DNA from 2 places in the Rhodococcus sp. S3 genome. Region 1 is predicted to be linked to the other one. Evidence: riboswitches for the same ligand, from Rfam matches in the RefSeq annotation. Region 1 holds a riboswitch; the other holds the start of a gene.

Evidence for each region. Region 1 has a riboswitch for thiamine pyrophosphate ahead of thiO (glycine oxidase ThiO). Riboswitches for the same ligand answer to the same signal wherever they lie in the genome.
Region 2: another riboswitch for thiamine pyrophosphate. It lies ahead of thiC (phosphomethylpyrimidine synthase ThiC); the one in region 1 lies ahead of thiO (glycine oxidase ThiO).

The regions. Positions count from the first base shown of each region.
Region 1 is NZ_CM177074.1:4,066,065-4,070,259, reverse strand. Features, by position in the region: gene AC0LPE_RS18895 (ATP-binding protein) at 1-1,036, opposite strand, end outside; gene AC0LPE_RS18890 (HEPN domain-containing protein) at 1,039-1,554, opposite strand; gene thiE (thiamine phosphate synthase) at 1,637-2,326, opposite strand; TPP riboswitch at 2,353-2,465, shown strand; gene thiO (glycine oxidase ThiO) at 2,462-3,526, shown strand; gene thiS (sulfur carrier protein ThiS) at 3,523-3,735, shown strand; gene AC0LPE_RS18870 (thiazole synthase) at 3,728-4,195, shown strand, end outside.
Region 2 is NZ_CM177074.1:4,674,755-4,678,949, reverse strand. Features, by position in the region: gene AC0LPE_RS21590 (MOSC domain-containing protein) at 1-167, opposite strand, end outside; gene AC0LPE_RS21585 (ATP-dependent DNA helicase RecG) at 363-902, shown strand; TPP riboswitch at 1,425-1,534, shown strand; gene thiC (phosphomethylpyrimidine synthase ThiC) at 1,533-3,317, shown strand; one part of gene AC0LPE_RS21575 (IS3 family transposase) at 3,922-4,195, shown strand, end outside.

The sequences.
Region 1 (4,195 bases):
GTCCAAGCGCAGGGACCTTTGCAATTCTCCGAGCGGACCTGATTCCCGCTGTGGAAAGGTAGGATTCCAGGACCGACTCCAGGAACTTCTGAGTCGATTCGGGATCCTCCAGCGTGACGTCCAGGTTTACAATGAGGGCATCATGGGGAGGCTCTATACCCACCCGTGTAGAGACCTCGAATGGGCGGGTCAACCGTTCGATGCTTGCTACCTTGATCCAGCCATCACAGTCCCGCAGTACTCCTGCGAGATGATCAAGTAGCCGAGGTTGGTGTTGAGAATCTAGGAGATAGAAGTCATCGAGGAATACATATAGCCTCACAAGGTCGGGTCGAAGAACGCGCCGAAGCGTACGGTTTAACTCTGGAATTAGCTTGACCGCTGCGTTTTCCGACGTGTCTTCGACGAGTTTATTGCGTAGGTCATCGAGTGTGGATACGATGCCTGACGAGCTGGATCCGATTCTAAGAACTAGGTTTTCAAGTACGCTGTCAATAATGACAGAGAAGGCGGCTTCTGCGCTGAGTCTCCGAAGAGTGTGGGTGTTTATCCATACCGCAACATGTCCTTCTAGCTCCGCGATTCGTTTGACTTCTAGAAGGAGGGCGGTCTTTCCGACTCCGCGACGGCCATAGATCAAGTGGTGTCTTGGTGACGCAATAGCGTTCAAGCTCGCGCGTGGATCTTCCATGTAGCTCAAGCTGGGCACCGCGTCGGACGTTCTGGATCGAGCCTCAAGTAGTTGAATGAGTCGATCAACCGAAGATTCATGAAGGCGACCGCTTGCCGTCGAGACTGGTTCTTCGGCAGTCGTAGGAGGAGATCCCCGGAATAGGACTGTGACGGTTGAACCCTCAGGCGCCTTTACGCGCGTCTCTAATTCTCCGGCCAGGCTCTGGCCGACTGCAACCAAATCGGGATCTACGGTTACGATGACCCAGAATTCTCCAGGGAATTCCCGCTGCTGTATATCAAGCGCTTCAATGCCGGCTTGTTCGAGTGTGGGTTCAATCGCGGAGGCTGCGTCCATTGTCATAGTTATATGAGTCCTTCGTTCAACGCGAAATCAGAGCAAGTTGCCACAAACAGGGGTGCAATGGCTGCCATGTCGCGAGCGTCCCCCTCCCAGTCTTTTGTTGATATTGGATACAAATCATAGTCTGCCTGGTTCCGAATAAGCCGCGCTTGAGTCAATTCGGTTTGCCACGGTCCTGACGAGCTCGATGGCGGTAGTTTTTCCGGTAAATTCTTTGGCAGGATCGAGTGCTGCTGAAAATCGTCACCTTTATGGGTGGCGAACACTACTGCTCGAGCGGCGTGGTACATCGAATAATAGTGGCGGCTTATGGATGTTCGATATTCTCCGTCCTGGAAGAATCTATCCCCGATCCTAAGGTGATATCCAGCGAGCTCGAGTCGATCTGACACAACTTGGGATATCAATCTAGAAGAGTCGAAATTTTTTCCCAATTGCGCAGGTAGCGCTTGGATCTTCGCGGCATTGCTTAAGGCAATGCTAAGCAGAAGTTGCTCAGTAGTCGTCAATGTGGGCATTGCTAAAAGGAATTCCCACCTTTCATGTACCTAGATGAGGCTACAAACCCCTTAGTGATAGCGCCGGTTAGGCCGAAGGACTTCAGGCCGGCAGCGCAGCCTTCAGTGCTGCCGCGGCTGCCCGCGGATCGGAGGCCTTCGTGATCGCCCGGACCACCGCGACCCGCGTGGCACCGGCGTCGAGCACCTCGGGGAGCCGCTCGAGATCGATGCCGCCGATCGCGAACCACGGCCGTGCCGGCTGCGACTGCGCGACCTCGCGCGTCACCTCCAGCCCCGCCGCGGTGCGTCCCGGCTTGGTCGGGGTGTCCCACACCGGCCCGGACGCGAAGTAGTCGACGCCCTCCTCGATGTCGGCGAGCGCGGCCTGCGCCCGACTCGACGTCGAGCGGCCGATGACGATCTCGTCGCCGAGGATCTGCCGTGCGTGCCGCACCGGCAGGTCGCCCTGACCGAGATGCAGGATGTCGGCGCCCGCCGCGAGCGCGATGTCGGCGCGGTCGTTCACGGCGAGGAGCGCACCGTGGCGTGCACACGCCTCGCCGATGATCTCGAGGGCGGCGAGTTCCTCGCGTGCCTCGAGGCGTCCGAACTTCTTCTCACCGGCCGAGTCCTTGTCGCGCAACTGGACGATGTCGACCCCACCGGCGAGGGCCTCCTCGACGAACCGTGCGAGGTCGCCGGTGTCCCGGCGAGCGTCGGTGCACAGGTACAACCGGGCGGTCGCGAGGCGGCCGCGCGGGTCGGGATGGTTGCCGCGATAGGTGGTCACGACCAAGACGGTAGCCTCTAGGCAGAAAGTGACGACACGGGAGTCCCGAGGTTCGCGGGGCTGAGAGGGGGCCTGCCGGCCCCGACCGTTATGACCTGACCCGGATCATGCCGGCGCAGGGAGTGAGGTGGACCAATGGCAACTGTGGCCGTCGTGGGTGGCGGAGTGATCGGGCTGTCGATCGCATGGCGCGCGGCCCGCTCGGGGCACATCGTGACCGTGCACGACCCGAATCCCGGTAGCGGCGCCTCGTGGGTGGCCGGGGGAATGCTGGCCCCGCTGTCCGAGGGCTGGCCCGGCGAGGACCACGTGCTGTCCCTGGGTGCGGCCTCGCTCGACCGCTGGCCGGGATTCGCGGAGGCACTGCGCGCGGAGACCGGCGTCGACGTGTTCACCGCCGAGGCGTCGCTGACCGTCGCGCTCGATGCGGCGGACGCGGCCGACCTGCGGACCGTCGCCGAATGGGTCGGGGAGCGGGGGCACGAGATGCGTCTGCTCTCCCGTGCCGAGATCCGGGAGTTCGAACCGTCGCTCGGCCCGAAGGTGCGTCTCGGACTGCTCGCACCCACCGAGTCGTCGGTCGACAACCGCGCGCTCGTCGACGCCCTGCGCGTCGCGGCCACCGGGGCCGGGGTGCGTTTCTCCGACTCCGCCGTGCACGACCTCGCCGATCTCTCGGACGACCAGGTGGTGCTCGCCGCCGGCTCGGCGTCGGCGCGACTGTGGCCGGGACTTCCGGTCCGTCCGGTCAAGGGCGAGATCCTGCGCCTGCGGGTGCGGCCCGCCGCGACCCCGCCGCCGCAGCGCACCGTGCGCGCGAGTGTCCACGGTCGCCCCGCCTATCTGGTGCCCCGCCACGACGGTCTCGTCGTGGGCGCGACACAGTACGAGGCGTCCGACACGCAGGTCACGGTGGCCGGGGTGCGCGATCTGATCGCCGACGCCGAGCGGATCTTCCCGGCGCTCGGCGAGTACGAACTGTTCGAGGCGAGTGCGGGCCTGCGCCCGATGACCCCCGACAATCTGCCGCTGATCGGCCGGCTCTCCGATCGTGTCGTCGCCGCGACCGGCCACGGCCGCAACGGTGTGCTGCTCACGCCGCTCACCGTCGACGCGGTGCTCGCCGAACTCGGTGGGCGGTCGCTGGCCGACGCGCAATACGCCTGTCCTGGACGAATTACGGAAGCGAGTGTGGGATGACGAACGTGTCCGTGGGCATCACCGTCAACGGTGAGGACAAGTACTACGACGCGGCCCCGACCGTGTCGCAGCTGTTGAACGAGCTCGGTCTGCCCGAGAAGGGAATCGCGGTCGCCGTCGACGGTGTCGTGTGCCCGCGCGGCCGCTGGTCGGAGCCGGTCACGCGCGGAGCGAGCATCGAGATCCTCACGGCGGTCCAAGGTGGCTGACACACACGATCCCGGCGCCGACCTGCCGCAGCTGACCATCGCCGGCCGCACCTTCGGGTCGCGGCTGATCACCGGAACCGGTGGCGCGGCGAACCTGGCCGTGCTCGAGGAGGCACTCGTCGCGTCGGGTACCGAGCTGACCACCGTCGCGATGCGCCGCGTCGACGCGGCCTCCGGAACCGGTGTCCTCGACCTGCTGCGCCGTCTCGGCATCGAACCGCTGCCGAACACCGCCGGGTGCCGCGGCGCGAAGGAGGCCGTGCTGACCGCCCAGCTCGGGCGGGAGGCGCTGGAGACCGACTGGGTGAAACTCGAGGTCATCGCCGACGAACGGACGCTGCTGCCCGACGCCATCGAACTCGTCTCCGCGGCCGAACAACTCGTCGACGACGGCTTCGTCGTCCTGCCGTACACGACCGACGATCCCGTCCTCGCGCGACGGCTCGAGGATGTCGGTTGT
Region 2 (4,195 bases), 610 kb from region 1:
AGTCCGTATCGGCGGAACCGCTTCGCACTCGCGATGTTTCCGGTTTCGGCGTCGACCAGCGCCCACAGGTGATCGCCGCGCACACCGTCCGCTTCGATCGCTGCGGCGTCGATCCGTTCTCCTCCGAACGATTTCACCGGATAACGCCACACCTGATCGATACGCACGACTCGTGAGCATACGGGGAACTGGGGAAAATGTTACGTGCTATTCCAACTCGCGGACGAAAACACCCGAGTCTCCGCCATGTTCTTCAACGGCGCATTGCAGATGACCTCACCACTGTTGGAGCCGATGAGCGAATCCACCGCACCACTGCTCGCGATCTACCCCAATCGCAGAAACATGAGGTGGACACGTGGATGCTGCGCCGTGCCGCGGTCGATGCACGCCGCCGACTCCCGAAGCTGGATGACCCGAATCCCTCGACCTTGCTGGCTCAACGGAAGCTGCCGTCGCAGCTGACCGCGCTACGCGCTGTCCATGTCCCCGCATCCAAACAGCACGCAGAAAAGGGACGGGACCGACAGGCCTATGAAGAACTCCTGCGGTCGCAGCTTGCCCTCGGAGTGCTTCGAAACGCACAAGCCGCAGAAGTCGGCATCGCCCACAAGCCCACCGGGCGACTGCTCGATGCATGGTTGGCCGGCCTGCCGTACACCCACAGGTGCACAGCTGCGGGTGATAGCCGATATCCACACCGACATGACCGCCTCCGGCCGACGAATCGGCTGCTGCAGGGAGACGTCGGCGCCGGAAAGGCCCCCGTCCTGGCAGCCACTGCGTTTGCGTTACTGGTAATCGAAGGCGGCTTTCAGGCGGTCCTCATGGCCCCGACCGATATTCTCGCTCGGCGCAACACTTCGAAGAGATCGCCGAAGCATTACGGCCTCTCGGCGTGACCGTCGACCTGCTGGTGTCCCGGACCTGCCTCTCCCCCGATCGACGCCGGTCGAGTTCGAAACCATCATGACCACACCAGTCGCACAGGCTGCGTGACCGAAACTGTCGCCGAATCGTGCAGCAGTCCCCAACGTCCCACACGCATGTTGCGGTCTGGCTGTGGCTCCTTCGACTGGGCTGCGGTGACGAATATTCAACTCCGTTTCTGGAGTGGTCGAGTCCTGGCAGGCCGCTCACCCCTCGAAGCTGCTCGCCCTGTGCCCCGGAGTTCTTCGATTCCGGGGCACGGCGACTCGAGGAGCGAACGCTGTGCATCACTTTGGGCTGATCGACCGTCTGCTCGAGTCGGCGAGGGGGATCATTGCGGAGGCGATCACCCTGGTCGACAGCCCTATCGAGGTAGGAATCGATCTTCGCTGGCCGACTACGAGAAGGTGTTGGCGACGCCGTCCCCGGTCCGCACCGCTCCGACGACCGGACCAGCTACATCTGCAGCGAGACGAGTCGGGTGTTAGGGTCTGTGACGTCCCCACGGGAGCCCTATTGCAGGGGCTGAGATCGGGCTGAGGCAGCCTGCGACCGTCGAACCTGCCCGGGTAATGCCGGCGAAGGAAGTAGGAACGATTCCGATGAGTGCATCCAATTCGCATGCCCTGAGCTATGTCCACGACGAGGAACACGACCTGCGTGTACCTGTCACAGAGATCCGCTTGAACGACTCTCCCGGCGGGGTGCCGAACCCGCCGCTGCAGGTCTACCGCACTGCAGGTCCCGGTAGCGATCCGCTGGTCGGGCTCCCGCCGACGCGCGCCGACTGGATTGCTGCTCGCGGCGACGTCGAGCACTACCCGGGGCGAGAACGGGATCTGCTCGACGATGGCCGCTCGGCTGTGCGGCGTGGAGAGGCGTCCCAGGAGTGGAAGGGGCCCCGACCTGTCCCGGTGCGAGCGAAGACAGGCCGGACGGTCACGCAGATGCACTATGCCCGGGCGGGGATCATCACCCAGGAAATGCGGTTCGTGGCGCTGCGGGAGAACTGCGACGTGGAACTGGTGCGCTCGGAGGTGGCGGCGGGTCGGGCGATCATCCCCGCCAACGTCAACCACCCCGAGTCCGAGCCGATGATCATCGGCAAGTCCTTCCTGGTGAAGATCAATGCCAACATCGGCAACTCAGCGGTGACCAGCTCCATCGTCGAAGAAGTCGACAAGATGCGCTGGGCCACCCGTTGGGGCGCGGACACTGTGATGGACCTGTCCACCGGCGAAGATATCCACACCACCCGAGAATGGATCATTCGCAACTCCCCGGTGCCGATCGGCACGGTGCCGATCTACCAGGCTCTGGAGAAGGTCGCCGGCCAGGCCGATGCGCTGACGTGGGAGATCTTCCGCGACACCGTGATCGAGCAGTGTGAGCAGGGTGTGGACTACATGACCATCCACGCCGGAGTGCTGCTGCGCTACGTACCGCTCACGGCCGAGCGGCTCACCGGCATCGTCTCCCGAGGTGGGTCGATCATGGCCGGTTGGTGCCTCGCCCATCACGAGGAAAATTTTCTCTACACCCACTTCGACGAACTGTGTGAGATCTTCGCCCGCTACGACGTGGCATTCTCCCTCGGGGACGGGCTGCGACCGGGGTCGATCGCCGACGCCAACGACGCCGCGCAGTACGCCGAACTGGACACCCTTGCAGAACTGACCACCCGTGCCTGGGCTCACGACGTTCAGGTGATGGTCGAAGGCCCTGGCCACATCCCGATCCATCGGGTGCGGGAAAATGTGGAGCGTCAGCAGAAGTTATGTCATGGAGCGCCTTTCTACACCCTGGGGCCGCTGGTGACCGACATTGCTCCGGGCTACGACCACATCACCTCCGCGATCGGGGCCACCGAGATCGCCCGCCATGGCACCGCGATGCTGTGTTATGTCACCCCGAAGGAGCATCTGGGACTGCCGAATCGGGACGACGTGAAGACCGGGGTCATCACGTACAAGATCGCCGCTCATGCCGCCGACATCGCCAAGGGCCATCCCGGTGCCGTCGAGCGCGACGACGCGTTGTCGAAGGCGCGTTTCGAGTTTCGGTGGCGGGATCAGTTCGCTCTGTCGCTGGATCCGGATACGGCCGAGCAGTTCCATGACGAGACGCTTCCGGCCGAACCGGCCAAGACAGCGCACTTCTGCTCGATGTGTGGGCCGAAGTTCTGCTCGATGCGTATCTCCCAAGACATCCGGACCAGGTTCGGTGACGCCGCCGACCAGGCCGCCGTCGCCGGGATGCAACATATGTCCGACCAGTTCAGGGCCGCCGGCAGCACGGTGTACTTGAACGCGCCCACCGTTCCGGCCCTCGAGGATGTGGCGGGGCACGAGTCGATTGGAGCCGAAACGGGCGGTGTGCCCACGTAAGGAGTCGGGTGAGTTCCCAATGTCGCTGGCGGTCACAGTGCGACGGAGGAAACTCGCCAGCGCTGCATGACTGGACAATCGTCGACGCTATTGTCTGTCGGCTCCGGATTCGTGCCATGTTGATGTGCGCTGCCTCGAAGGCGCTCGTCGGAGTCGTACCTCGAACGAGGGGTAGTGAGCATCTGTCCCGGTGACATGGGGGCAATGGTGTCGTGCGGCGAGGACGAACTGTTCGAAGGACCCGTCGAGTTCGAGGTGGATCGTGTCGTTTGCGACTACCACACGGTGTGCGTCGAGACCGAGCAGTCGGGCGACGACGAAGGTTGCACTCAAGGTTGCGACATTCCTGGTGATCCCTAGCGGGAGGAGGGATCCGGTGTCGGTGAGGGCTTCGTGTTCGCCGGCTCTGAGGACGAGTCTGGCGTCGGAGTGCACTCCGTGGGCTGCTACGGACACGGCGATGTTGTCACGGTTGTCGGAGCCCACGGCGGCAAGGCATCGGGCCCGGTCGAGGCGGGCGCGTTCGAGGAGAGGGGCATTCCCCCCCGGAGTGTGGACATCCTGAACACTGGGCCATGAAGGGCCCAGAAGGAGTGATGTCACGATGGTGATGAAGGCGTATTCGGCGGAGTTCAAGGCCGATGCCGTCGCGCTGTACTTGTCCGACCCGAGCCACACCTTCGAGGGCATCGGCAAGGACCTGGGCGTCAGCCGCGAAACCCTGCGCAACTGGGTGCGTGCGGAACGTAAACGCACCGGCACTGCGTCCGCAGCGGACCGGCCCCGGAAGCCGGCACCGGCGGGCGGGGTATCGTCCGAGTCCGTGTTGGAAGAGGAAAACAGGCAGCTCAAAGCGCAGATCCGCAAGCTGGAGACCG